Regions from separate parts of the Undibacterium sp. 5I2 genome, predicted to be linked through region 4. Evidence: predicted binding sites of a transcription regulator. Region 4 holds the regulator's gene; each other region holds the start of a gene.

Region 1 (5,668 bases), on a different contig from region 4:
CGAGACGCTCGGGTTCGCCATTGTTGTAGTCTTTTTTGAGCCCTGTCAGCTTGAGCTGTTCAGCTTTAAGCTCGTCTTGCAGTATCTGTTTACGGTCTGAGTCGCGGGCTTTTTGCGTGCCTTCATCCACTTTAGGGAAGTCAGCCGGGCTGGAAGCCGATTTGGCCTGACTCTTTTTAATTGGCGGCGGTGCCGGCACGACGGTAATGCCAGGCAGATCGATACGACGACAGCCTTTAGTGGTACCGGTGTTTTTATATTCTTTCTTACCCGTATCGTCTACGCACAGAAACACTTCGGTCTGCGCATGTGCGATGCCTTCCATGGTGAGCAAAACAATAATGCCGGTCAATAATCGCTTCATATTCAATCAATAGTCAGAAACAGACTGCTAGTGTATGTCAAGCGGCGTCCGCACACAATTCAAGCTTACCAGCGGTAACAATTGCCGGGGTGTGTAGACGTAAAAAAAGCGGGGTTGCCCCCGCTTTTTTTAATTTCCTACTCTTACAGAGAGTAGTACATGTCGAATTCAACCGGATGGGTTGTCATGCGCATGCGTTGTACGTCTTGCATTTTCAATTCGATGTAAGCATCGATCATGCTGTCGCTGAAAACACCACCACGCGTCAAGAATTCGCGGTCATTGTTGAGCGATTCGAGCGCTTCTTCGAGGGAAGAACACACGGTCGGGATCAAGGCGTCTTCTTCTGGTGGCAAATGGTAAAGATCTTTCGTGGCAGCTTCGCCTGGATGGATCTTGTTTTGAACACCGTCAAGACCCGCCATCATCAGTGCGGAGAAGCACAGGTATGGGTTAGCCAGTGGATCTGGGAAGCGCGCTTCGACGCGACGACCTTTAGGGTTGGCAACGTAAGGAATACGGATGGAAGCCGAACGGTTACGTGCCGAGTAAGCCAATTTAACCGGTGCTTCATAGCCTGGAACCAAACGTTTGTACGAGTTGGTACCTGGATTGGTGATCGCATTGAGTGCTTTGGCATGCTTGATGATGCCGCCGATGTAATACAGTGCGAAGTCGGACAGACCGGCATAGCCGTCGCCAGCGAACAGATTTTTACCGTCTTTCCAGATCGATTGATGCACATGCATACCCGAACCGTTGTCGCCAACGATAGGCTTAGGCATGAACGTCGCTGTTTTACCATAGGTGTGAGCGACATTCCAGACTACATATTTCAGATTTTGTGTCCAGTCGGCGCGTTCTACCAGGGTCGAAAATTTAGTACCGATTTCATTTTGACCGGCACCAGCGACTTCATGGTGATGCACTTCGACAGGGATGCCGAGCGATTCGAGGATCAGGCACATTTCCGAACGCATGTCTTGGAAGCTGTCGACTGGTGGAACTGGGAAGTAACCGCCTTTGACCACCGGACGATGACCGGTGTTGCCGCCTTCGATTTTTTCGCCACTGCTCCACGATGCTTCATTGGAATCAATCTTGACGAAACAGCCAGACATATCGACTTTCCAACGGACGCCGTCGAAAATGAAGAATTCTGGTTCTGGACCGAAGTAAGCAGTGTCACCGATACCGGAGGATTTCAAATACGCTTCAGCGCGTTTGGCGATGGAACGTGGATCACGGTCGTAACCTTTGCCATCGGATGGCTCGATCACGTCACATTGCATGAACAATGTGGTTTCTTCCATGAATGGATCGATGTTGGCGGTATTCGGATCCGGCATCAACAACATATCGGAAGCTTCAATGCCTTTCCAGCCAGCGATGGAGGAACCGTCGAATGCGTGACCGGATTCGAATTTATCCATATCGAACTGAGAAACTGGAACAGTTACGTGCTGTTCTTTGCCTCGTGTATCAGCAAAGCGAAAATCAACGAATTTTACTTCGTTGTCTTTCGCCATTTTCAAGACTTCTGCGGCTGTCATTGCCATGTGAAACTCCTCAAGTAGCGCTAAAAATAAATTCGGAAATAAGTCATACCAAGGTAGGCGCAATAAACTACGCACCTGATAGGAAAAAAAGCCGAGCCCGGCCTCTGGCATCACGGTACCGCAAGCGCGCAGGAGAAAACCTGCGCTGCAGCACCGGCATGGATCTGAGGGCTGAACTCAATTAAGGATGATAGCAGAAACTATGCCACCTTCCGGTCTGCGCATAAACAAATACAGTTTTTGCTAAATCCTTGTTTTGCATACTGTTTCATGCAAGGATGATTGCACCACTGCATATTGGCAAGCACCACAGCAGAGCACCAAGATAGTGCAACTTTGCTCTTTGCGCATTTATTTGGTGCGAAAACAAATTTTATCTGGAAAAACTCCTTTTTTTGGTGCGCACCAATAAATCGATAGCCCATCCTCGAATTGGACATCTAAGTTTCCCCAAAGATACATAATTATATTAAAATTAATTTTTATGTGTTCATTGATCCACATCAGCTACTGTCTGAATAGGGTAATAATGAGATTGACTCGCATTTAGCTGTTAGCTATCGTTGAGACACTGTTCTGCATTGCCCTCAAAGATACACTGCCATGCGGTTTTATTGCAAATAGAACCATAAAAAACGTGGATTAAGTTCGTGTGACTTTCATCATTTCGCTTTCCCTACTCTTATCATGCCGCGATTCTTTCGTCAGTTTGTCACCAACCCGCTGTTTTGCGCCGCACTGGTTTTTTGCGGCGCATCGGCAGTTGGTCTGCACCTGATCGAGCAATTAAACCAAGCACGACAGAACGAAGCGCTGGCAAGCACCAATGAATTGGCCACCCTGCAGGCGCGCGCACTGGAACATAAGATCATGCAAGCCCTGTCGGCCACCTATGCGGTCGCGGCGCTGGTGCATGAACAACATGGTATGGTGACGAATTTCGAGAGCTTCGCCAGCCGGATCTTGGTTTATCAACCCGATATTTTGGCATTTTATCTGGCACCCGATGGCATTACGCGCGAAGTCGTACCGAGCGCTTGGCGCACGATCGGCTTGGGCATTAACCTGTTGACCGATCCGCTACGTGGAGCAGAAGCCCAACTGGCAAAAAATACCGGTCAATTGAGCCTGGCCGGCCCGTTCACGCTGTCACGCGGCGATGTCGGTGTGGTCGGACGCTTACCAGTGTTTTTGAACCTCGAACATGGCGAGAGAAAATTCTGGGGCCTGGTAACGGTGGTGATTTCAGTGCCTGAATTGTTGAAAAAAACCGGACTGGCTGCGCTCGCTGCGCGTGGTCATGAATATCAATTGTGGCGCAATAATCCCGGCACCGGCCTGCCTCAGATAATCGATCAAAGCAAAGCCTACCAAGCACAGTATATTGCGCGGCAAACCTTGAACCTGCCGAACAGTATCTGGACCTTGGATGTGATGAGTGCCGGCAGCAAGGCTGAGGGATGGGTACAGGCTGGGCAAATCGGCGCGGCACTGTTGTTCGCCTTGCTGCTGGCGGCCTTGGTAAGACTGGTGTTAGAGGCGCGCATACAGCAGCGCCGCATGGAAAAAACGATTACCGACCGCACCGCCGAGCTGGCGCTGCGCGAATCCGATCTGTGCCGGGCGCAAATGATTTCGCGTACCGGTAGCTGGATCAATTACGCCGGCAGTTTGGACATGGAATGTTCGGACGAAGCCCGTCGCATCTGGGGTATCACCGCCGGCACACGGATAAACCGCGATTTGGTGATCGATCAAATTCACCCACTGGACCGCGAACGCATCCTGCAGCTGTGGCAAGAAAGTTTGGCGGGCGAACGCTATGAGGTGGAATACAGACTGCTGATTGATGGTGAAATTCGCTGGGTCTTGTCGCAAGTAGAGCTGGACAGGGGTCGTGATGGTCTCATCGTGCGGCGCATCGGTGTATTGCAAGATATGACAGAACGTAAGCGTATCGAAGCCGATTTGCAAATTGCCGCCATTGCCTTCGAAGGCCAAGAGGGTATGGTGATTACCGACGAACATCGTACTATCTTACGCGTCAACCAGGCGTTTTCGCGCATGACCGGTTACTCACGCGAGGAAGCGCTGGGCCAGAGCACGCGCTTATTGAAGTCGGGAATGCATGGCAGCAGTTACTACCAAGACATGTCGACACAGCTGGACGAATACGGTTACTGGCAGGGAGAAATCTGGAACCGCCGTAAAAACGGTGAAATTTATCCGGAGTGGCTGACGATTACGGCAGTCAAAGCCAAGGATGGCAAGCCGATTCATTACGTCGCGGCGATGCAAGATATTACCCAGCGCAAAGCGACCGAAGCCAAGCTTGAACATCTGGCCTATCATGATCCATTAACTGGCCTGGCCAATCGACGCCTATTGCTCGATCGTTTACAGCATGGTTTGGCCAGCAATTCACGCAATCTGCGACATGGCGCGGTCTTGTTTCTCGATCTCGATAATTTCAAGACGATAAACGATATTCACGGTCATGCTACCGGCGACCTACTGCTGCAGCAGGTTGCTCTACGACTGGCGCAAAACATCAGCAAGGGTGATACGCTGGCGCGCATCGGTGGCGATGAGTTCGCCTTGATTCTGGAAAACCTCAGCGATCAAATCGGGCCGACCGCAATCATGGCCAAAACCAACGCCACCAATATACTCGAACAATTAAAACTGCCCTACTGGATTGATGGGCATGACTATCACACCAGCGCCAGCATAGGAATACAATTATTCAACGGCGACAGTAGCTCGGCTGAGGAATTACTCAAGCAAGTAGAAGTGGCGATGTATCAAGCCAAAGCCGAAGATGGCAGTCATGTGCGCTTCTTCGATCCGCACATGCTCAGCATGGTGACGGCGCGCGCGACCATGGAAGCGGATATGCGTTGCGGTTTGAGTGAGAACCAATTTATTTTGTATTATCAACCGCAAGTTAATAGCGCCGGCCATACCATCGGTGCTGAAGCACTGGTACGCTGGCAGCATCCGCACAAGGGCATGATTGCACCGGCCGATTTCATTCCCTTAGCGGAAGAATCGGGCTTGATCATCCCGCTTGGTACTTGGGTGTTGCAGGCGGCATGTAAAAAATTGCGGCTGTGGGAGAATGATCCGGCCACCGCTGAGCTGACGATGGCGGTCAATGTCAGCGCGCGCCAGTTCCGGCAAGCCGATTTTGTCGCGATCGTGCTGACGACGATACAGCAGACTGCGATCTCCGCTTGCAAGCTGAAACTCGAATTGACAGAAAGTTTATTGGTAGAAAATATAGAAGAGACGATACAGAAGATGAATCAGTTGAAATCGCACGGAGTGTGTTTTTCGCTCGACGATTTTGGTACCGGCTATTCTTCACTCAGTTATCTGAAACGTTTGCCGCTCGATCAATTGAAGATAGACCAGTCTTTCGTGCGCGATATCTTGCTTGACCCGAATGATGCAGCCATTACGCGTACTATCATCGGCTTGGGCAAGAGCCTGGGCTTGGCGGTGATTGCCGAGGGGGTCGAAACCGAAGCACAACGCGCATTCTTGCAAAGTCAGGATTGCCATGCTTTTCAGGGGTATTTATTTGGTCGACCAGCACCGGAACTGCCCGCTCAATCTAACACTGCGCCGTTTCAGGCATAATTTTTCAGTCTTGTTCTATTTTTTGCTTTGAAAGGAAGATCCCATGTCTGAAGCCTTACGAATACAATTAGCCCGCACCGAGGGCTTGCAACAAGCCCTG
Region 2 (5,668 bases), on a different contig from region 4:
GTCGCGCGCGATGCGCAAACTGGTACGCTGCTGACACTGCAAGCCAAGACGGTGATCAATGCCACCGGTGCCTGGGCCGACCGTTTGCGCGCGCAGCAAGGTGCAGCAGCGCGTTTGCGGCCGCTGCGTGGTAGTCATGTGATTCTGCCGAGTTGGCGCTTGCCGGTAGCGCAGGCTGTCAGCCTGATGCATCCTATCGATGGTCGGCCGGTTTTTATTTACCCTTGGGAAGGCGCGACCTTGGTTGGAACGACCGATGTCGATCATACCGATGATTTGCAGCAGGAGGCGGCCATCACTGCGGCCGAGCTGGCGTATTTGATGGTGGCGCTGACATTTCAGTTTCCGGCACTGGCCCTGACACGCGCCGATATCATCGCCAGTTATGCCGGAGTAAGACCGGTGGTCGGCAGTGGCAAGGCCGATCCCTCCAAAGAAACGCGTGATCATGCGATTTGCTTGGAGCGCGGTTTGTTGACGGTTGCCGGCGGCAAGCTGACCACGTTTCGCTTGATTGCACTCGACGCCTTGCGCCAGTTAGCCCCCTTGTTGCCGGCTTGGCGGCCCGATTGGCGCAATACGGCTTTGTTTGACGTGAGTGCTGAATGCTTCGCTCCGCCGGGTTTGCCAGCCTCGCAGACGGCGCGTTTGGCCGGTCACTACGGCGCTTTGGCAGCGCAAGTGTTGGCGGCGGCACAGACTGGTGAGCTGGAACTGATCGCCGGAACCTTGACGCTGTGGGTAGAGTTACGTTGGGCGGCGCGCTGTGAAGCCGTGTGCCATCTGGAGGATTTGCTGTTGCGGCGTACCCGTATCGGTTTGTTACTGCGCGGCGGCGGTGTGGCGCAATTACCGCGTATTCGCGCCATCTGTCAGCCGGAACTGGGGTGGGATGATGCTCGTTGGGAGCAGGAAGTAGCGGCTTATTTGCTGTTGTGGCAGACTTGTCACGCTTTGCCTGCGACGGAATGATCATGCCAACACCAGTGGAGCTCTCCTTATGACGCAAGCGACTATTCTGGCAATCGATAATGGTACGCAAAGTGTGCGCGCGATTTTATTTGATTTGAACGGGCATATCGTTGCCAAAGCGCAGGTGGCGTTGACCGCCTATTTTTCTACCGAGCCGGGCTGGGCCGAGCACGATGTGGAAGAATATTGGCAGGCGGTGTGCCGTGCTTGTCAATTACTCTGGGCCGAGAGCGGTGCGCTGCCGGCGGCGGTGCGCGGAGTCGCGGTGACGACGCAGCGCGGTACGGTGATTAATCTCGATGCCGCCGGTCAGCCGCTGCGCCCAGCCATTACCTGGCTCGATCAACGTCGCACCGATGATGTGCCGCCCTTGCATGTGCTGTGGCGCGGCCTGTTTAAATTGGCCGGTGTGAGTTCAACCATCAATTATTTTCGTGGCGAGGCCGAGGCCAACTGGATCAAGGCGCAGCAGCCGGAGATTTGGGAAAAGACGGCGCATTATCTGATGCTGTCCGGTTATCTCAATTATCGTTTGGGCGGAAAATTCATCGACTCCATCGGTTCGCAAGTCGGTTATCTGCCATTTGATTATAAGCGCTTGAAATGGGCCGGCAAGTTTGACTGGAAATGGCAGGCGCTGGCGGTGCGACGCGCCAGCTTGCCTGATTTGGCGGCACCAGGGACGCTGATCGGGCAGATCACGGCCGCGGCCGCAGCAGCCACGGGTATCCCGCTCGGTACGCCCTTGGTGGCGGCGGCGGCTGATAAGGCTTGCGAGGTGATCGGGGCGGGCTGTCGCTTGCCGCATATCGGCTGTCTCAGCTACGGTACCACGGCCACCATTAATACGACCAGTGCGCGCTATCTGGAAGTGACGCCTTACATTCCGCCGTATCCGGCCGCCATTCCTGGGCAATACAGCACGGAGGTGCAGATTTTTCGTGGTTATTGGATGGTCAATTGGTTCAAGGAGCAATTCGGTCACCCTGAGCAGTCACAGGCAGCGCTGCGCGGTGGGGTGGCGGAAGAATTGTTTGATGACTTGGTCAATGCCGTACCACCCGGTTCCATGGGTCTGATGTTGCAGCCGTACTGGACGCCGGGTATCAAGATGCCCGGTGTCGAGGCCAAGGGAGCGATCATCGGCTTCGGTGATGTGCATACGCGTGCGCATATGTATCGGGCCATACTCGAAGGCTTGGCGTATGCGTTGCGCGAAGGGAAGGAGCGTATTGAACAGCGCAGCGGTGTGGCGATCACGGAATTGCGCGTGTCCGGTGGTGGTTCGCAAAGCGATGCGGCCATGCAGTTGACCGCCGATATTTTCGGCTTGCCAACCACGCGTCCACATATCTATGAAACCTCGGCGCTGGGGGCGGCGATCGATGCTGCCGTCGGTTTGGGCTTGCATGCCGATTTCGACAGCGCGATGACGGCTATGACGCGGGTAGGTCAACGCTTTGAGCCGATTGCCGCACATGTCGCCATCTACGATGCACTGTATCGGCGCGTGTATCAGAAGATGTATGCACGCTTGCAGCCTTTGTATCAGGAGATTGCCGATATCACCGGTTATCCGCGCATGCCTTAAGCAGTGTCAGGGGCTGAGGTGCTTGTTTGGCTGAGCGTGCACGTTTTTCACTCAGCTTCGCACCGAAAAATCCCGTTCCGTAGCGGTGGCGAGATGACGAGCTGGTTTCTCCCTGTTTTGGTTCAATAAGTGATCTCTGCTCTGGTTTTTGCTGCGAGCATTGCTGGCACGCAAACTGCTATCTCTGAGGTGGAAGCGGATTTACCTTTCATTCAATCACTCTCTGGAGCAAACATGACACGTCGTATCGTTTTGAAAGCCTTGACCTTAGCCGTCGCCACAAGTTGGATGTCGCAGGCACTCGCCGCCGACACGATTAAGGTTGGTATTTTGCATTCGCTGTCGGGGACGATGGCGATTTCGGAAACATCGTTGAAAGATGTTGCTTTGATGACGATCGCCGAGATCAATGCCAAGGGCGGTGTACTTGGCAAACAACTCGAACCGGTGGTGGTCGATCCGGCCTCGAACTGGCCGCTGTTTGCAGAGAAGGCACGCCAATTGGTGGGCCAAGATAAAGTTTCGGTCGTGTTCGGTTGCTGGACTTCGGTGTCGCGCAAGTCGGTGCTGCCGGTATTTAAAGAATTGAACAGTTTATTGTTTTATCCAGTGCAGTATGAAGGCGAAGAGCTGGAAAAAAATGTGTTTTACACTGGTGCCGCACCGAATCAGCAAGCGATTCCTGCTACGGAATATTTGATGTCGAAAGAAGGCGGCGCGGCCAAGCGTTTTGTCTTGCTCGGCACCGATTATGTTTATCCGCGCACGACCAACAAGATACTGCGCGCGTTCTTGCACAGTAAAGGTGTGAAAGACAGCGATATCGATGAAGTCTACACACCGTTCGGTCATTCCGATTACCAAACCATCGTGGCCAATATCAAAAAATTCGCTGCCGGTGGCAAAACTGCGGTGATCTCGACCATTAACGGTGACTCCAATGTGCCGTTCTATAAAGAGCTTGGCAATGCCGGTCTGAAAGCGACCGATGTGCCGGTCGTCGCATTCTCGGTCGGTGAGGAAGAATTGCGCGGTGTCGATACCAAACCTTTGGTCGGTCATCTGGCAGCGTGGAATTATTTTGAATCGGTTAAAAATCCGGTCAATACCGCTTTCATCAAAAAATGGAAAGACTACGCGGTCGCGCAAAAATTACCTAACGCCGCTACCGTCGTGACCAACGATCCTATGGAAGCCACCTACGTCGGTATCTATATGTGGAAGCAGGCGGTAGAAAAAGCCAAATCGACCGATACCGATAAAGTCATCGCCGCGATGGGTGGGCAAACTTTCAAAGCGCCATCTGGCTTTGAGTTGGTGATGGATAAGACCAATCACCATTTGCACAAGCCGGTGATGATCGGTGAAATCAAGGCGGATGGCCAGTTCAGTGTGGTTTACAAAACCAAGGAAGCGATCCGCGCGCAGCCGTGGAGTCCTTTCATTGTTGGTAACGAAGGCAAACAGAAACTCTGATTTTGCCGCTCAAGCTGTGCGTAGCCGCGCGCAGTGAATCTGATCCATCTTCGCATTGCCCTGTCGCCGCTGGCGGCGGCAGGGGCAATGCTGGCCGAGCTTACTGCTACCCAAACGAGGTCTGTACTTTGATGATATTGCGAAAAATACTGCTCTGTTGTGGCATCCTGCTGCTCAGTTATCAGGCCCAGGCGAAGCTCGATGTGGCATTGTGTAAAGCACTGGCCGGCGATGACCCGGATGCACGTATTGCGGCTGTCAACAGCATTGCCGCACTCGGTAGCGCTGAGGCCGCCGCCACGCTGCGGGCACTGAATCAAGAGGAACTGTACTTTAAGGGCGATACCGTGTACCTGGCAGTCGGCGAACAAGCCACCGACCTCAGTAGCGGCGTGACAGCCAACCTACCTGACGGTGCGGATGTCATTCCTCTCAATAATCGTTTGCGCGGGGCCTTGCAGAGTGCACTCTCGGGCATACAATTATTTTCCAGTAATAAAGCAGAGCGTCTGACGGCGGCGATTGCTTTACAAAAGCAGGCGACACCTGAGCAACTACCTCTGCTCAATGCTGCTTACATCAAAGAGAAAGATCCACAAGTCGGGGCCGAACTGCAATTATTGATTGCCGCCGCCAACTTGCAGTCGGACGATGCTGCCTTGCGTCTGGCAGCCGTCAAAACGCTGATCAACAGTACGAATGCCGGTTTGCGGCCGCAATTACAAAAAATGCTGACAAAAAATGCCGATGGCAGCGACAGTGAGCCTGAGGCCGCGATACGCATCGCCGCGGTGGCGAGTTTGCAGGCGATCGACCGTCACATCGCCTGGACTGAGTTGATTGGTAATTTATTTTATGGTGTCTCGCTCGGCAGTGTCTTGCTATTGGCGGCACTGGGGCTGGCGGTGAGTTTCGGGCTCATGGGTATCATCAATATGGCACATGGTGAGTTATTGATGATCGGTGCTTACACCACCTATGTCTGCCAAATGGTATTCCGTCATTATTTTCCCGGCGCGCTCGATGCTTATTTGCTGGCGGCGCTGCCGGCGGCTTTCTTGGTTTCCGGTGGTATCGGCATGCTGCTTGAGCGTAGCGTGATCCGTTGGTTATATGGCCGACCGCTCGAAACTTTACTCTGCACTTGGGGTATCAGCTTGATGTTGATGCAAGCTGTACGCTCGATTTTCGGGGCCCAGAATGTCGAAGTTGCCAATCCTTCGTGGATGTCGGGCGGAGTGACGGTGATGGGTTCGTTGGTATTGTCGTATAACCGCATCATCATTATTTTCTTTGCGCTCGCCGTGGTGGCGGCAGTCTGGCTGATTTTGAATAAAACCCGACTAGGCTTGTTTGTACGAGCCGTGACACAAAATCGCCGCATGGCTGATTGTGTCGGCGTTGCGACCGGCAAGATTGACATGCTGACCTTCGGCTTAGGTTCCGGGATTGCCGGTCTTGGCGGGGTTGCCTTGTCACAGTTGGGTAATGTCGGGCCCGATCTTGGGCAGAATTATATCGTCGACAGTTTCATGGTGGTGGTGCTTGGTGGTGTCGGTCAATTGGCCGGCACGGTTTTAGCGGCCTTCGGCTTGGGGGAAGTGAATAAATTTCTCGAACCTTTGGCTG
Region 3 (5,668 bases), on a different contig from region 4:
CGGGCATAAATGCGACCGGAATAAACACAGCGATGATGGAAAACGTCGTGGCGGCCACTGCCATGCCGATTTCTGCCGTGCCTTCGAGCGCGGCGGTACGACGGTCCGCGCCAAGCTGCATGTGCCGAACGATATTTTCCCGCACCACAATCGCGTCATCGATCAACACGCCGATCGCCAGCGACAAGCCGAGCAAGGTCATGAAGTTGAGCGTGAAACCGCATAACCACACCGCGATGAATGCTGCCACCACCGAGGTCGGCAGACTGAGCGCGGTGATCAGGGTAGAGCGCCATGAGTTGAGAAAAGCGTACACCACAAAAATGGTCAGACAAGCGCCAAGCACCAGCGAATCGATCACATTATCGAGGCTGCTTTGCGCTTCCTCGCCGCCATCGCGTGTCACTTCCAACAGCGTACCGGGATGAGTTTGCTCGAACTCGTGATTGATTTCCTTGACCAATTTATGCACTGCCTTGGCCACCGAAACCGTACTGGCATCGCGCGACTTGGTGATCTGCATGCCGACGTTGGGTTTACCGCTACGGATAGATAAACTGTCCAGATCAGCGAAGCCATCGGCTATCGTCGCCACCTGCGCCAAGCGCACGATTTGCTCGCCATTGCGTTTGACCACCACACTTTGAAATTCATCGGGCGACTCGATTCGGCCTACCAGACGGATACTCTCTTCATCCAAGTTTCCGCGCAGCTTACCCACCGGCGCATTGGTATTTTGATTGCGCAAGGCGTTCACTACATCGCTGACCGACACATTATATTCGCGCAATTTTTCGGCCCGCAGCAATACCGACAACTCACGTTTGAGCGAGCCGTTCACGCGCACCGTCGCCACCCCTGATATGCCACGCAAGCGGTCGGCCAGCTTGTCTTCGGCTAAGCGCGAAATTTCCGCATGGCTTAAAGTTTTCGACGACAAAGCCATATTTAAAATCGGCTGGGCCGCCGGGTCCCAACGCTGGATAACCGGTTCGCGCATTTCGGTCGGCATTTTGTAGCGCACGCTGGAGATCACATTGCGTACCTCATCCGAGGCTTCGATCATATTCTTTTTAAAATTGAACATGATATCGAACTGCGCCACGCCTTCATTGGCCGAGGCATTGAGCTCGGTCACGCCCTGCACACTGAGTAAAGATTTTTCCAAACGATTAATGATTTCGCGTTCCACCGTATCGGGCGAGGCACCAGGAAAATTAATGATGACCGACAAACCCGGTACTTCCACATCGGGATTTTGATTCACGCGTAATTTACTCAAGGCCAGTAAGCCCATGGCCATGAGCGCGATGATCATGACAATCGTCGCGACCGGCCGCTTGATACTGAAATCAGATAAAAACATGATTAATTTCCTCGCACAGCAGGTGCCACCGGTGCCGCTTTATTGGCTGCTACCCGGGTAATCGTCTGGGCATCGTGAAAGCCCGAGTTCGGACTACGCATCAGCACATCCCCCGGTGCCAAACCGCTGCGCACCTCATAATTACCGCTGCGTTGCTCGCGTTTGCCGAGCACGACGTCGACCCGTTTGAGTATCGTGCCGGCAACGCGCCAGACATAGACCTGATCACCGGCGCGCACCAAGGCCGCTTCCGGCAGCGTCAAGGCATTCACCGTACTGGCTTCGATTACGCCTTCGGCAAACAAACCGGCCACACGCGGTTGGTTGGCATCGATAAAACCGACTTGTACCTCGACCTGACGCGTGACATCGTTGGCCGCCGGATCGACCCGCGTCACTTTGCCATGAAATTCTTGACCGGTATAACCATTGATACGGAAACTCACCACTTGTCCAACTTTAACGATGGCAATCTTATCAGCCGACACATTGCCAACGAAGCGCATGCTGGTCGGATCGATCACTTTCACTAATTCCTTGCCCAGCGTTGCCGTGTCTCCCGCCGAGACTTTGCGTTCACTGACCACGCCGTCAAACGGCGCGCGCACCACCGTGCGCTGTAATTGTTGGCGTGCCGTGGTAGCGCGGGCGCGGGCGGCCGATACTTCGCTGCGCGCCGCGTCGACTTTGAGCTCGGCATCATCGAGCGCTTGCAATGAGGTCATGCCCGAGGCACGCAGCGTCTTGAGCCTTTGCAGCGAGCGGTCGGCCTGATCCATCGCCAGCGTGGCGCTGCGGGCATTGTCTTCGGCCGAATTGAGGTTATCGCGGATCGCCGTTTCATCCAATCTGACCAGCACATCGCCGCGCTTGACGCCGTCGCCGTTCTCTTTCAACACCTGCAGCACGATGGCTTGTACTTCCGCACGCAGATCGGCTTTGCGTTCCGGCTGTACCGAACCGGTAATCACCGGGCCGGAGTTGATTTCATTGCTGCTGACGATAAACACATCTTCGGGAGCGATCAGCAGCGCTGGCGTCGTCTTATTTCCCCCCTGCCCAGCCGTGGCCGCAACTGGCATGGGCGATTTTGTCGCCTCAGCATCTTTTTGATTGCTACAGCCGACCAAGGACGCACCGATGGCGGCGATGAAGAGTAATTTAGGTAACATGGCAAATCCGGTTGAAAGGCACAGGGATAGACGAATCCAGCAGTATTCCGCAGCTAGCCGACTTGGACAAGCGGTAAATGCCAAAGTTGCACTATTTGTGGATGAAACGCAAAATTTGAGGGATGAACGGTCAGCCGTGTGTCAGCAATCGAGCGACTGCTCTGCCAGTAAAGTGGCCAGTAAGCCTGCGGCAGCATCTTCTATGTAGTCGAGCACCTGTTCGAATCCTGCGGCACCGCCATAATATGGATCGGGCACTTCGTCCGCCTCGGTGGTGATCGCATAGTTCATGAACAAGGCCACTTTATGACGATGCGGCAGCGGACAGGCCGCTTCTAACAATGCCAAATTGTGTTTGTCCATTGCCAGTAGTAAATCGAAGCTGGCAAAATCGTCGGCCTTGATTTGCCGTGCTCGGAGGTGTTGTAAATCATAAGAGCGCAGCAAGGCAAAATGTTGTGAGCGCGAATCGGGCGCTTCGCCGATATGTTGCAGATGTGTGCCGGCCGAATCGATATGTAAACGCTGACCTAAGCCGGCCACTTCGAGCTTGGCGCGTAGGATAGCTTCTGCTGTTGGCGACCGGCAAATGTTGCCTGTGCAAACGAACAGTATCGAGGTAATGGCATGCATGTCGGGATGGCGGCTATAAGTTCCGGTAGTTTATCTTACACGTGACAACTGAAATGAAATGTCAAAAATCGATAAATCGGGCCGTGTTATGATGCCCTCGTTCCTATTTTGAGTTCCCTCGATGATGACTTTCAGCGCTACGGCCAGTGCCCCTTTTCCCTGTACCTTGCGGCCCGCTACGGCGGCCGATGCCACTGCCATCGCCACGCTGGTCAACAGCGCTTACCGCGGCGACAGCAGCCGTCAAGGCTGGACCACCGAAGCCGATTTACTGGCTGGCCCACGCATCTTGGCACCCGAGGTGCTCGATTTGGTGGCCGCCGCCGATTCTCTTATTTTGTTATGTGTACGCGACAGCGAGCTGATCGCGTGCGTGCAATTGAAAAAAGACCGTAGCTCGGCCTACTTAGGTATGTTCGTCGTGCGTCCCGGTTTGCAAGGCCAAGGCTTAGGCAAATATTTCATGCACGCGGCCGAACAGCATGCGCGTCAATTGTGGCAAGCCGAAACGGTGTGGATGACTGTCATCAGCATCCGTCCCGAACTGATCGCCTACTACCAGCGGCGTGGCTATGTCCGTACCGGGCGCACCCTGCCGTTTCCACACAATGCCAAAGAAAGCATGCTCGTTGAGCATCTGGAATTTGATGTGTTGGAAAAATCACTGACGCCGGAACACCCATAAAGCAACACACAGCGCGCTGCCGATGGCGTAGAGCCAGCCGGTATCGCTGCCGCTGAGGTAGGGATAGAACATCAGGGCCACGCCAGTCCACTTGATTTTGCTGTGCGCGTGGGTTTTACCGAAACGGTAGGCGGCGTAACCGATGATGCCAAACACGATAGCCCCGAACAGATAGGCTGGGGAGGGCAGTAAGCCGAGCAACAACTGTTGTGCCTCATCGGGGTTCATCATAGCTCTCCGGCGGCAGGTCCGCGCTCAAGACAGCAGCAAGATTGCGATCGAGGTAGATATGCCTGCACTAAAGAGCAGGGTGCGTAGTGTCGCCAGATTCGCCAGATACGCCGCGATATAGACGATGCGCAAACCGATAAACAGCATCGCCAACTGATCGACGCGCGCTTGCTCGGCATGCCCTTGCTGCGCCAAAATCACTGCCGCACAAAACAAGGGCAAGGCTTCCCAGCCGTTATTCTGCGCGGCATTCGCACGTTGTTGCCAGCCCTTGAGCGCATTGCTCCAACTGCGCGGATCATGATTATCATACAGTTCGTCAGCCTTGCCGCGCCGCGCTGAGGCGGCCTTGGCTAAACCAATCGTGACAATCGGTAGTAAGCAGGCGCTGAGTACGCACCAGTTGGCAATGTTCATGGTCTTCCTTTCACAGTGGAGCCGCCATCATAGCAAGCATCCTTCTCTTCGCAGGCTAATTTTTGCTTGAAAGAGCCGATTCAATTCGCGCTCTTCCTGTACGGCAAGATTATTCGATCGCACCAAAATGCGGAGTAATAACGCATCATTTCAGCGCGCCAGCCTCGAAAAAAATATATTTTTTTCATATTCCTCATAAATATCAAGGAATTACGAATGCGCACCAGAATGGAACGGTTTTTGCTTAATCGAACAGTTCTATTTCATAGTTGCACTAAATTGGGGATAAAAATGGATGGACTGAGAAACGGCGCCGACGCGCTCTTTGTATTACTTGGCGCAATCATGATCTTAGCGATGCACGCCGGGTTTGCTTTTCTTGAACTCGGCACGGTCAGGTCGAAAAATCAGGTGAATGCGCTGGTGAAAATTCTGGTTGATTTCGCTATTTCAACGCTAGCCTATTTCTTCATCGGCTATGGCGTCGCTTACGGCGTTGATTTCTACGCCTCTGCCGAGGTACTGGCAAATAAAAATGGTTACGAGTTGATCAAATTTTTCTTCTTGCTCACCTTTGCCGCCGCAGTACCTGCCATCATCTCTGGCGGCATTGCCGAACGCGCAAAGTTTTATCCCCAATTGATCGCCACCGCCTGTCTGGTCGGTTTCGTCTACCCACTGTATGAAGGCATCGCCTGGAATCAGCGTTTTGGCATACAAGCCTGGTTGAAGGCCAGCTTCTCGGCGGAATTCCACGATTTCGCCGGATCCGTGGTGGTGCATGCAGTTGGCGGTTGGGTCGCCCTGCCAGCCGTCTTACTGCTTGGCGCTCGCAGCGGTCGCTATATGAAAAACGGTGCCGTAGCCGCGCATCCGCCCTCGTCGATACCCTTTCTGGCGCTCGGTGCATGGATCTTGACGGTAGGCTGGTTTGGCTTCAACGTCATGAGCGCGCAGTCGCTGGAAAAAATGAATGGCTTGGTGGCGCTTAATTCTCTCATGGCCATGGTCGGCGGTACGCTGGCGGCCTTGGTATTGGGAAAAAACGATCCAGGTTACGTGTATAACGGGCCATTGGCCGGCTTGGTGGCCGTTTGTGCCGGATCCGACCTCATGCATCCGCTCGGCGCACTCGCCACCGGTGCAATTGCCGGTGCCATCTTC
Region 4 (5,668 bases):
GCGCACCCGCGGCGATATCGACAGCGATTTGCAAAAAGCGATGGAGTTGTTTCCCCGTTTGCGCGAGCGGCGCAATCAATTGGCCGGCACCTTGTCGGGCGGCGAACAGCAAATGCTGGCGATGGCGCGCGCAGTGATGCTCAACCCCGAAGTGATTTTGCTCGATGAACCGTCGATGGGCTTGGCACCGATCTTGGTCGATGAAGTGTTTCGCATCATTTCTCGGCTCAAGAAGGAAGGCATCACCATGCTGCTGGTCGAGCAGTTCGCCGCTGCCGCCTTGGCGGTGGCTGACTACGGTTATGTGCTGGAAAACGGTCGCATCTCGGTACATGGGCCGGCGGCCAAGTTACAGAATGATCCGGCGGTACAAGCCGCGTATCTCGGTGGCGGTGCTGCGCACTGAGTTATCAGGATAGAAAAAGGGGCAGCTGCAGCTGCCCTTTTTTTAATCAATCGTCAACCGCGCAACTCGCGCAGCGGATGTGCATAGTCGGGCCACGCCGGCGCAAAAAAATCCTGCACCATGGCCTTGCTGACCTCGCTCAGTTGTGCCGGTCGCCATTGCGGCGCATGGTCTTTTTCCACCACCAACGCGCGTATCCCTTCGAGTACTTCGCCATGCGTGAAACAGTGGCGCACCATGCCGCGTTCCATGCGCAAGCAATCGGATACCGTCATGCCGGCGCTGCGGCGCAGTTGTTCGCGCGTCACGCACATCAGCAGCGGCGAACGTTTGGCCATATTGGCGGCGGTTTTTTGTGCGAATTCGGCGACGTCAGCGCTCAGTGTCGTAACGATGTCTGGCACGCTGGCTGCGCTGAAATGCCTATCGATCAGCGCCCGTTCACGCGCCAACATGCTCGCCTCTGGCCGCGCTTGTTGCGCGAATGGCGCGGCAAATTCACGTATGGCTGCGCGCAGATCGAGCGCATCGCTGTGCGCCAGCAACTCGAACAGTGCTGGCAATTCGGCGGTTGGGACGAAGACATCGGCCAGGTCGGCATACAGGGCATCGGCGGCAGTGATGATGTCGCCGGACAGGCCAAGGTAAGTACCGATTTGACCGGGGCAACGCGACAGGAAATAGCCACCGCCGACATCGGGGAATAAACCGATATTTACTTCCGGCATAGCCATCTTGGTGCGCTCGGTGACGATGCGCAGGCGGCATGCCGGGCCGGCTTGAGCAACACCCATGCCGCCACCCATGACCACGCCATTCATGATGGCGATGTAGGGCTTAGGGTAGAAATGAATCAAATGATTGAGCGCGTATTCTTCGCTGAAAAAATCTTCCAAGAGGGCGCTGCCGCCGACCGGGCCGACGCTGCCGACTTCATAAAAAAAGCGGATGTCACCACCAGCACAGAAGGCTTTCTCTGCGCTGCTGTGGATGACTACGGCGCGAATGCTGGTATCCTCACGCCAGGCCAGCAACTGTGCGCTGAGGGTGCGGACCATTTCCAGTGAGAGCGAATTGAGCGCGGCCGGACGGTCCATGCAAAGGTAGGCAATCTGATTGTTGACCGAGGTGAGAATGTGTTCGCTCATGATATGACCGCTCAAAGGGAAAAGTGTATTTTAGCCGGTGTCCCGGGCTGGTGGCATGCAGATGAAAAAAGGACGCTGAGGCGTCCTTTTTACTTTCACAGAGTAAGAGTCAGATCAATTACGCCGACGCGGGATCAGGCATATGCTTGATCGCTTCATGTGGGTGTTCCTGAATCTTATCTTTGTGTTTGATGACTTGCCGATCGAGCTTGTCGATGAGGGCATCGATGGCTGCGTACAAGTCATGTGCCAGGCTTTCAACGTGGATGTCTTTACCGCTGATGTGCAGATTAATATCGGCCTTATGGCACTTCTCTTTTTCGCGGAGCTTATCGACAGTCAGAATGACAGCGATATCAATAACTTGATCAAAATGTCGCCGGACACGCTCAAGTTTGGTATGTACGTATTCACGAATTGCAGGAGTTACTTCGACGTGATGTCCACTGATGGTGAGATTCATACTACGCTCCTATGATGATGGTACTTGCTAGGGTGATCTATCTTCAGCTCATTGAAAAGATGCGTTCGAGCTAAATTATATATAGCAATGTAAAACGTGATTTCAAGGTCTGTTTAAAAACATTTACGCATACTGACCGGGGGGATTTTCAGAGCTTCACGGTATTTTGCAACGGTACGCCGAGCAATCACCATACCCTGTTCACCCAGCATGTCTGCGATTTTACTGTCAGAGAGTGGGCTTTTCTGGTCTTCTGCTCCTATCAATTGCTTGATGAGTGCGCGGATCGCGGTGGATGAAGCTTCGCCGCCGGTTTCCGTCGCTACATGACTGCCGAAAAAATACTTCAACTCAAACATACCATGCGGGGTGAGCATGTATTTTTGCGTTGTTACACGAGAAATAGTGCTCTCGTGTAGACCTAGTGTATCAGCTATTTCGCGCAACACAAGGGGTCGCATGGCAACGGCACCGTGGGTGAAAAAGTTCCGTTGTCTTTCCACTATCGCTTGGGCGACACGCAAAATTGTTTCGAAACGTTGACGCATATTTTTGATCAACCAACGTGCTTCTTGCAACTGCGGTGCCATACAGGTATCACCGCGATTTTGGCGCATGATATTGGCATACATATTGTTCACCCGCAGCTTGGGCATCACGTCTTGATTGAGTAAAACTTGCCAGCCATTGGCTGATTTTTTGACGATCACGTCCGGTGCCACATAGTCGGAACTGTTGAGCGCAAAGCTGCTGCCTGGACGTGGTTGGCACATGCGGATCACGGTTTGCGCTTCGCGTAAGTCTTCATCATCGCAATCGAAGATTTTTTTGAGTTTGCCGAAATCGCGCTGGGCGAACAGCGGCAGTTGTGTTTCTATAATTGCCAGCGCCAGTCGCCGCGTGACGAAGGCGATCTGCGGCAAGCGTTTGATTTGCAGGGCCAAACATTCGGCCACGTGACGCGCACCGACGCCGGGTGGATCGAAGCTCTGCACCATACATAATGCAAATGACAACTCTTCGGCTTCGACGCATAATTCCAGCGGCAAGCTGGCATGAATTTCATCGAGCGTCTCAGTCAGGTAGCCATGATCATCGATGGCATCGATGATCAATTCGACCAAGGCCAAGTCGCGCGGAATACGCAAGCTCAGACGCATTTGTTCGAGCAAGTGTTCGCGCAGGCTGATATGACTGGCTTCGAGTTGACGAAAGCCTTCATCGTCATCATCGTTGCGCTGGCCGGGTGCGACATCGCTCCAGTCATCTTGAGCGGCACTGACGCTGTCATTGATCGGCACCTCGATCTCGGCCACTGCTTCTGTGCTGGCACTGGCGGCTTCCTGCGGCAACGCTGTTTCCATGCCGGCATCAGGCGTGCTGCTGGCGCTGTTGATGGCACCGTCGGCCAACAAACGCACGGCGTGCTCGAGCGGGTCGTCGACGCGCTCGAGCAGTGGATTCTCGAGCAGCAGATTTTCCAGTTCCTGATGCAGCTCCAAGGTTGACAATTGCAGCAAGCGTATCGATTGCTGTAATTGTGGTGTCAATGCCAAGTGCTGGGAGGTACGAAGTTGCAGGCTTTGTTTCATGATTCTTCCCGTCACATGCGGAAATGTTCTCCCAAATAAACCCGACGCACTGACTCATTTTGGATGATGTCGTCCGGTTTGCCGCTGGCCAGCACGGCACCTTGGTTGATGATGTAGGCGTGGTCACAAATGCCCAGAGTTTCACGCACATTGTGATCGGTGATCAAGACGCCGATGCCGCGCTCTTTGAGAAAGCCGACGATGCGCTGAATTTCGATGACAGCAATCGGATCGACACCGGCGAACGGTTCATCGAGCAGCACGAAACGTGGGTTGGTCGCCAGCGCCCGGGCGATTTCTACGCGTCGCCGTTCGCCGCCCGACAGCGCCATGGCTTGGCTATCGCGAATTTGTTCAATTTGCAAGTCAGCCAACAAAGCATTGAGACGAGCGCTGATTTTTTTTTCGCTTAAATATTTTCCATCTTTGCTTTTTTGTAACTCCAATACGGCGCGTATATTTTCTTCCACCGTCAACTTACGAAACACCGAGGCTTCCTGTGGCAAGTAAGACAAGCCGAGCACGGCGCGCCGATGGATAGGTAAATGGGAGACGTCGACGCCGTCGATTTTGATTTCACCCGCATCCGATGGAACCAAGCCGACGATCATATAAAACGAGGTGGTTTTTCCGGCACCATTCGGGCCCAACAGCCCGACCACTTCACCGCTTTTGACGAGCAGCGAAACATCGCGCACTACTTGGCGCGCACCGTAACGTTTTTGCAAGCCTTTGACCATCAAGGTACTTTGTTGTTCGCTCATGTCAGTTCGCCTGATTTTTCGGTTGTATCGTCATTTTGATACGGCCGCCACCGTTGACCTGGGTACCGTTGCTCGAATTGCTGCCGACGAAGACATCATTTTTACTATCATAGGAAAGAAACTCGCCTTCCTGCTCATCGGTGACGCGCTTGCCGTCGAGATAGCGCACATGGGCCTTGGAAATAAATTTAACGAATTCGGTTTTCTCATCATATTCCGCTTTTTCGGCTTCGCCCTCGACCCATAAATCGGCACCGCCATCGCGTTTCTGGCGGAAATGTATTTTGGCACCGGGTTTGGCGAACAGATTGATATGCTGAAACTCATCGGCCGCTTTCACCGCTACCGCGCGTTCGGCCTTGACTAATAAGGTGCCGCGGGTGATGACGACGTCGCCGGTAAATGTATTGGTGTTGCTCTTGCCTTCGCTGACTAAATGTTCCGCTTCGATAACCATTTCTTTTTGGCTATCGGCTTTTTCAGCGTGGGCCGAGGGCAACAGGGTGCCGACCAGCGTGGCCAGCAGTGCCGTTGTCATCATACGCAGAGTGAGGATGCTTGGCATACGGGGTACTTTCTAAAAATTCAATATTGCAGACACTTAAAACCATGGTGGCGGTGTTAATTGTTGCTGCGTTTCTTAATGCGCGAGTGGACTTTACTTAATAATTCCAATTGCTGGCTGCTGTTATTGGCAAACATGCCGACCGCATGAGTTTCTGTGTTTTTACTCAGCAGCGTAACGGCGCGATCCGATTGGATCACATCATCATCCGGTATCAACATCAGGTAATCGGTCTCAAGCCGCATGTAATGCGAGTTCAAGCCATCGGGGCGGTCGACGCTGACCTGATCATACAGATGCACGACATCATGTTGGCGTGCTGGTGTGATCAAGTTGGACTTTTGATCCACCACGGCGCGCTCGGCGATGATGGTGATCGGCGCGCGTTGCGCGTCGAAACTGTTGATATGCGGTTTGCTGATTTCGATCTGATCGGTTTGCGGCAAATGAATCAAGCGCTCGCCGGTGACATGGTAATTCGCCTTGCCCTCATTGGATAATTTAATAAAATTAAATTTCTCAACATAGTAGTCAGGCTCGGCACGTACATTGATACGATGATATTCATCGGCACCGCGGCGGCGCATCGCATCGTCGATCCAGAAACTGGCCAAAGCCACGCCAGCCATCACGGTAACGGCGATCCAAATGCGCGCACGGTCGATAGTGATGGGAGATTTCATGTCAGATAGCTGGACAATACTTGTTCATACTTATTCTGTGCGCGCAA

Evidence for each region. Region 4 encodes sigma-54, which starts transcription at its own class of promoters, with help from an activator protein. Its sites were predicted from a motif close to TGGCANGNAANCTGCTTT; they were not measured.
Region 1: the regulator sigma-54 is predicted to act here: its motif matches at 2,114-2,131, upstream of glnA (type I glutamate--ammonia ligase).
Region 2: the regulator sigma-54 is predicted to act here: its motif matches at 2,728-2,745, upstream of urtA (urea ABC transporter substrate-binding protein).
Region 3: the regulator sigma-54 is predicted to act here: its motif matches at 4,734-4,751, upstream of QN359_RS11815 (ammonium transporter).

The regions. Positions count from the first base shown of each region.
Region 1 covers NZ_JASJVS010000029.1:38,811-44,478, reverse strand. Annotated here, with positions in the region: gene QN359_RS11780 (DUF4124 domain-containing protein) at 1-364, opposite strand, end outside; gene glnA (type I glutamate--ammonia ligase) at 508-1,923, opposite strand; gene QN359_RS11770 (EAL domain-containing protein) at 2,611-5,568, shown strand; gene QN359_RS11765 (rhodanese-like domain-containing protein) at 5,612-5,668, shown strand, end outside.
Region 2 covers NZ_JASJVS010000019.1:60,395-66,062, reverse strand. Annotated here, with positions in the region: gene QN359_RS09055 (glycerol-3-phosphate dehydrogenase/oxidase) at 1-972, shown strand, start outside; gene QN359_RS09050 (FGGY-family carbohydrate kinase) at 1,001-2,563, shown strand; gene urtA (urea ABC transporter substrate-binding protein) at 2,798-4,039, shown strand; gene urtB (urea ABC transporter permease subunit UrtB) at 4,171-5,668, shown strand, end outside.
Region 3 covers NZ_JASJVS010000030.1:837-6,504, reverse strand. Annotated here, with positions in the region: gene QN359_RS11845 (efflux RND transporter permease subunit) at 1-1,366, opposite strand, end outside; gene QN359_RS11840 (efflux RND transporter periplasmic adaptor subunit) at 1,369-2,538, opposite strand; gene QN359_RS11835 (low molecular weight protein-tyrosine-phosphatase) at 2,680-3,171, opposite strand; gene QN359_RS11830 (GNAT family N-acetyltransferase) at 3,293-3,856, shown strand; gene QN359_RS11825 (hypothetical protein) at 3,833-4,084, opposite strand; gene QN359_RS11820 (MAPEG family protein) at 4,112-4,504, opposite strand; gene QN359_RS11815 (ammonium transporter) at 4,796-5,668, shown strand, end outside.
Region 4 covers NZ_JASJVS010000078.1:5,553-11,220, forward strand. Annotated here, with positions in the region: gene QN359_RS18040 (ABC transporter ATP-binding protein) at 1-406, shown strand, start outside; gene QN359_RS18045 (enoyl-CoA hydratase/isomerase family protein) at 460-1,554, opposite strand; gene hpf (ribosome hibernation-promoting factor, HPF/YfiA family) at 1,673-2,017, opposite strand; gene QN359_RS18055 (RNA polymerase factor sigma-54) at 2,131-3,609, opposite strand; gene lptB (LPS export ABC transporter ATP-binding protein) at 3,621-4,373, opposite strand; gene lptA (lipopolysaccharide transport periplasmic protein LptA) at 4,375-4,938, opposite strand; gene lptC (LPS export ABC transporter periplasmic protein LptC) at 4,995-5,621, opposite strand; gene QN359_RS18075 (HAD family hydrolase) at 5,618-5,668, opposite strand, start outside.